2 regions of the Marinobacter salarius genome follow, and region 1 is predicted to be linked to the other one. Evidence: predicted binding sites of a transcription regulator. Region 1 holds the regulator's gene; the other holds the start of a gene.
What was found. Region 1 encodes LexA, which represses DNA repair genes until DNA is damaged. Its sites were predicted from a motif close to CTGTNTNNNNANACAG; they were not measured.
Positions count from the first base shown of each region.

Region 2: a site for LexA is predicted at 1,693-1,708, ahead of recN (DNA repair protein RecN). Genes of this name have one in related genera too.

Region 1 covers NZ_CP136693.1:2,364,698-2,367,813, forward strand. The annotation lists gene R1T46_RS10920 (type 1 glutamine amidotransferase) at 1-31, opposite strand, end outside; gene R1T46_RS10925 (amidoligase family protein) at 24-1,019, opposite strand; gene lexA (transcriptional repressor LexA) at 1,197-1,805, shown strand; gene R1T46_RS10935 (cell division inhibitor SulA) at 1,893-2,381, shown strand; gene R1T46_RS10940 (hypothetical protein) at 2,385-2,645, opposite strand; gene R1T46_RS10945 (DUF6586 family protein) at 2,697-3,116, opposite strand, start outside.
Region 2 covers NZ_CP136693.1:1,600,798-1,603,913, forward strand. The annotation lists gene recN (DNA repair protein RecN) at 1-1,644, opposite strand, end outside; gene grpE (nucleotide exchange factor GrpE) at 1,891-2,496, shown strand; gene dnaK (molecular chaperone DnaK) at 2,607-3,116, shown strand, end outside.

The DNA.
Region 1 (3,116 bases):
GTTCAGGCTTATCTACCGGGCTTTCAGACATAGTTTCCGGACCGAAGCCACTGGTCGGACGTGTCTATCCAGCTGTGGGTCAGGTTGTGGAGGCTCAGTTTGCGACTGTTGCGAAACTCCGTAACCAGTTTTGATAAGTCATCAGCGTTGGCCACCAGTTGTTCCAACACAACCCAGTCATTCCAAACCGTGGAAAAATGCCAGTCAGGGTTATCAATGTCGCAGTCGGGTAGCCGGTAATGCAGTGTTGGCCGGCTTTTGATGCGTTCATCCTCAACGTATTCTGCCAGTAAACCGCTGTTCAGGTGTGCGAACAGCGGGAGAAGGTCCAGAGCCTTGTTCCGGGTAGGGTTGTAATGCAGGTAGTCCCGCATCAATTTCTCCATGTCTGGCGCATAATCCTCGGAAATCAGAAGGTCAATGTAGGTGCTGCTCCATGGCTCAATGTAGCTGGTCAGCTTACGGCTGAAATCAATCTGGTGGCGTGCCTTCAGCCATTCATAGAGAGCAGCGAAGGCCTGTAGGTAGCGAACCAGCGTTGTGGCACTGAGGTCTGGTAGCTCCGGATTCAATTGCAAACCGAAGGCGTAATAGAGCGCCTCCCGGCTGCCCAGTGCGCCGGCTCTGCGAAGCTCATCGCAAAGTGTCTCTATACGTTCCAGCTTACTGAAAGCCAGCGGAGGACTGACGATTTCCAGAGGCACGATTTTCTCGGCGGCTGCGTCGATCACGCTCATGGCTTGACCGCCAAGTTCCCTGACGGACTCGGGAAGACGCTCGTCTGCCAGATCAAGGTCCTTGATCGGGTCTGAATCCAGTTCGATGGTAAAGTCACCGAGTTCCGTTTCAACCTCGGACACATAGCGCGCAACAGATCTTCCAGTGCCTCCCAGCAGTTTTGCGGACAGCGAGACAAGATCTTCGTAACCGAGGCCGGACAACTCAATTTCAACGCCAACTCTGCGTTCCTTGCCGTCATCCGTCTTGAGGATGTCCGGTAACCTACATCTGTTGCTCATTCAAGCGACTCCCTAATTTGGTTGTGATCACCTTAACACAGTCATGCGCCAAGGCGCGGTGGACCGCCATTCAGTCCGGCTTAAGGAAAAATTGCGTTTACAGGGTTTACACTGGATAAAACACTGTATATAGTCAAACCACTGTATATAAAAACAGGGCTAACCGGGGCAACCTAAATGAAGCTGACAGCTAGGCAGACACAGGTACTGGATATTATTCGTCGCTACCTTGACGAGACCGGGTATCCGCCGACCCGTGCAGAAATTGCCGCAGAACTTGGATTTCGTTCTGCCAATGCCGCAGAAGAACATCTGCGGGCGCTGGCCCGAAAGGGAGCGATCGAGATGGTGCCGGGAGCCAGCCGGGGAATACGTCTTCCCGATGTAGAGGCTGACCTTGGTTTGCCGGTGATCGGTCAGGTAGCGGCCGGCAGTCCGATACTGGCACAGGAACATATCGAAGATCATTGCACCCTGCAGCCTGAATTTTTTTCGCCCTCGGCGGATTATTTGCTCAGGGTACGCGGCATGAGTATGAAGGACATTGGCATCCTTGACGGCGACCTGCTGGCGGTGCACCGAACCCACGATGTGCACAACGGCCAGGTGGTTGTGGCGAGGGTGGGTGAGGAAGTCACGGTCAAGCGATTCCGTAAGGAAGGCTCGAAAGTGTATTTGATCGCCGAGAATGAGGAATTTGAACCCATAGAAGTGGATCTGACAGAACAGGAACTCTTCATTGAGGGGCTCGGCGTCGGGGTTATACGGCGCTCGGACCTTCACTGACACCCCCAGGGTGTCCGGACATATCCGGCTGTGTTTCGTTGAGTGTTGAACACCGCGGACGCGGCTTAACGGCAGGTGAGGCTTATCATGGAACAACTCAGCTTTAATCAGAATCTGGCCTATGCTCACGGAGGCGGCAGGTTTGTCGCTTCAGAGGTTGCCGGTATAAGCGGCCGTGATACTGCCAGGGCGCCTACTGCCAGGAGTCGCCCAGCCAAACCGGCAGGCAATGTCACAGAGATCATTCTGCCGGAAGGGCAGGTTGAAAACTTCCAGCTATTGCTGCCTATGCTCACGCAGTTGAATCAGGAAAAGCGTTGGTTAGCCTGGATTGATCCGCCCCAAAGCCTCGTCAGTAAGTGGCAGACCATGCGTGGCATCGTTGCGGGCGAGTTGTTGGTGTTGAGGTCCACTCCAGATTATCCGGCCGGGGAGCTTGCCGAGCGGGCGCTGAGCGCTGGCACCTGTCACGCAGTAGTCATGTGGACGCACAAACTCGGACGTGAAGCGCTCGCATCATTGGAACAGGCTTCGGCCCGGGGTAACAGCCATGGTGTGGTGCTGCGCCAGCGCTGATCGTCAGTGAAGTGTATAGGAGGGCCGGATGTCTTGGGCGTCCGGCTCTTCGTCTTCCCAGTCAATATCATGGGCAACGTTACCGACCGCTTCAATGCCGGCCGCAATCATAGCTTTGGCAACGTTCATGTCCCGGTCTTCCATCATCTCCCTGGCTTCCGTCGAAAATGATATCTGCACCAGCGGTGCACTGTCGTCGTCGATACGGCGAAGCGCATAGTCTCCGTTGCTCAGTTGTACGATTTCGAAAAACGATGGTGACATTAAGCTAGCCTTTCAGTTCATTCCCGTTGGCTTCGGCAACGGCGAGGTTCTTTACCACTCGCTGTGCCGGTCCTCGAGGATATCGATAAAGTGTTTCATCGCGCCCAGAGTGGTTGCCAGGGCCTGTTTTGAGCGATCCGGGCCGGTGTCAGCTGCAACGGCAATCACGTTTTCACTGCTGACCGTTTTTCGCGCCATCGGTGGATTGCCCTGATACCGCTCAAGTTGTTCGAGGTGATTCCACCAACTTCGCCCGTCATTGGCCAACTGATTCAGTTCGGCTATTTCCGGGCTGTGGGTTCCGATCAGCTCACCCAGTGCCTCAAGGTCATCAGGCTGGCTATGTTGGTGCTGATACATTCTGGCGATCATCACCAGCACCAGTTTTCGAGCCCTGAGTGCCAGCTCGATGGTCCCTTGCAATAGCGCTTCTTTCGCTGGAACGCTGTCGCTGTTTTCCAGTTGCCCCAA
Region 2 (3,116 bases), 760 kb from region 1:
GTGGGCATGAGCAATGGTGTGTTCGGTCATATCCACACCACCGAGCATTCTTGCCACTTCGCTGACCCTGCCATTGTCGTCCAGTGACTCAATCTTCGAGTAGGTGGCGTCTGATTCCGTAAACTTGCTGACGAACAGGTGCTGATGGCACTGGGCTGCTACCTGGGCAAGATGCGTGACGCACAGCACCTGCCCATTACTGCCCAGGCTGCGAAGCAGGCGACCAACCACTTCTGCGGTGCCGCCGCCAATGCCCACATCCACTTCGTCAAAGACCAGTGTTGGTGTGGTGGAGGTTTGCGCAACCACCACCTGAATGGCGAGGCTGATGCGTGAGAGTTCGCCGCCCGAGGCCACCTTGGCCAGCGGACGTGCGGGTTGGCCCGGGTTGGCGCTGACCAGGAATTCAATGTCTTCCAGGCCGTGGGGCGCAGGCTCGTCCCCCTTGTTTCGGCTCAGATGGGTTACGAACTGGACCGCTGGCATGCTCAGTTGGGCGAGTTCCTCCGCGATGCGCTGATCGAGGTTGGCAGCAGCCTGTTGGCGAGCGTTCGACAGCTCGGTGGCCAGTGTATTGAAGTGGCTTCGCTGTTCTTCCAGTTCCGCTTCCAGCTTCTCAACGCTGCCCTCGCCGTCGTCCAGCGATGCCAACTCGGCGCTCAGGCTCTGGTGGAATTCCGGGAGAGTCTCCGGTGTGATGCGGTGCTTGCGGGCCATCTGGTAAATAGCGCTCAGGCGCTCTTCCACTTCGGCCAGTCGGGCTGGGTCGGCGTCGTAATCTTCCACAAAGTGGCGCAGGTTGTCGCCAGCCTCGGTGATCTGAATCTGGGCCTCATTCAGCATCTGGATAGTTTCCGTCAGTGCCGGTACTTCCACCGGTAACTGCTCCAGTTGCTGTAATGCCTGGCGCACCAGATCCGCTGCGCTATTGTCATCTTCCGTGCACAGAAGGGTAGCCTGATGGCTATTGTGTAACACCGTGTCGGCATGGCTGAGCTGTTCCTGCTCTTTCTCCAGCTCTATCTGCTCTCCGTCTTCCAGCGCCAGGCGGTCCAGTTCTTCCACTTGGTAGCGAAGCAACTGCAGGCGGGCTTCTGCCTCATCGGCATTCTGCTGGCGTTCGGTCAGCCGCTGTCGGGTTTTGTGCCAGGCTTTCCACGCATCCCTGGTTTGCGCTCCCAGCGCTTCTGCGCCGGCAAATTCGTCCAGCAGTTTGCGGTGGGTCTCCTTGCGTAGCAGGGACTGATGTTGATGCTGGCTGTGGATGTCCATCAGGGCGCTGCCCAGGTCCTTTAGGTGGGCGAGGGGGCAGGGCTGGCCGTTGATGTAGGCACGAGAGCGGCCGTCCTTGCTGATCACTCGGCGCAGGATGCACTCGTTGTCGTCGTCGAGCTCATGGTTTTCCAGCCATTGCCGGGCTTCGGCAATGCGGGACACGTCGAAGGTGGCGGTGATGTCGGCGCGTTTGGCACCGTGGCGCACGGCACCAGCGTCGGAACGCCCGCCCATGGCCAGGCCGAGGGCGTCCAGGACAATGGATTTGCCGGCACCGGTCTCTCCGGTCAGTGCCGTCATACCCTTTCCAAACTGAAGTTCGACCCGCTCGGCAATGGCGTAATTGGAAACGGTGAGCTGTGTGAGCATGCAGAGGTCCTCCGCTCGATTCCTGAATACTGTGATTACATACAGTGACTGTGAATATATACAGGGTTTTTCCAGTTTGCAAACATCGCCTGGCGAATTTGTGAACGAATGAGGTGCGCAACGGTTGAAACATTCGATACGGGCCCCATATCCGTTCGCAAACATGTTTTTTCCGGCCTCTGGCGGTCGGAAACCAAACGTTAACCGGCCGGTCGTCTGGCCGCCGACGATCAAGCAGGAGTAGTCATGAGCGCTGACGAGAATCGTAACGAACAGGTGGAAGAAGAGCTGAAAGACGCTGCGGAAGCCGCTCCCGAAGAAGAAACGGCGACGGAAGACAGTGCCGAAGCCGGCCCGGAAAGCGAAATTGAGGCCCTGAAGGCCCAGGCGCAGGAGTTTCAGGAGCAGATGTTGCGGTCCCAGGCGGAGATGCAGAATGTTCGCCGCCGCGCTGAAATCGATGTGGAAAAAGCCCACAAATTTGCGCTGGAGAAGTTTGTGAAGGAGCTCCTGCCGGTCGCTGACAGCCTGGAAAAGGCGGTTGAAAGCACTGAGGGGCATGAAAATGCCGGCGAACTGGTGGCCTCTATTCGTGAAGGGGTCGAGATGACCCTCAATCTGTTCATGGGTAGCCTCGGCAAGTTCAATGTGGTTCAGCTTAACCCCGTGGGTGAGCCGTTTGACCCCCAGCAGCATGAGGCCATGTCCATGGTGCCGGCGCCTGATGCCGAGCCCAACAGTGTCGTGGCTGTGGTCCAAAAGGGCTACACCCTGAATGACCGCCTTGTTCGCCCCGCGATGGTGGTGGTCGCCAAGGCCGCAGACGCGCCAAAAATCGATGAGCAGGCTTGAAAAGCAGATTAAAGCGCCAATATAGCCAGTAAACAGGCGGCGCACCGGGACTCCGGGGCAACTTTTAAGGCAGCCGGAACTGAATTGAACAACCGAATTGGAGCAATTGCATGAGTAAGATCATTGGTATCGACCTGGGAACCACAAACTCCTGTGTAGCCATTATGGATGGCGACAAGGTCAAGGTTATCGAAAACGCCGAAGGTGATCGCACTACCCCGTCCATCGTGGCGTATACCGAAGACGGTGAAACGCTGGTAGGTCAATCTGCCAAGCGCCAGGCGGTCACCAATCCGAACAACACCCTGTACGCCATCAAGCGTCTGATCGGTCGTCGCTTTGAAGACGACGTGGTCCAGAAAGACATCAAGATGGTGCCCTACAAGATCGCCAAGGCAGACAACGGTGATGCCTGGGTCGAAGTGAAGGGCGAGAAGATGGCGCCGCCGCAGGTGTCTGCGGAAATCATCAAGAAAATGAAGAAAACCGCAGAAGACTATCTGGGCGAGAAAGTGACCGAAGCGGTTATCACCGTGCCGGCCTACTTCAACGACAGCCAGCGCCAGGCCACCAAAGACGCCGGTAAAATTGCTGGTCTGGACGTGAAGCGGATCATTAAC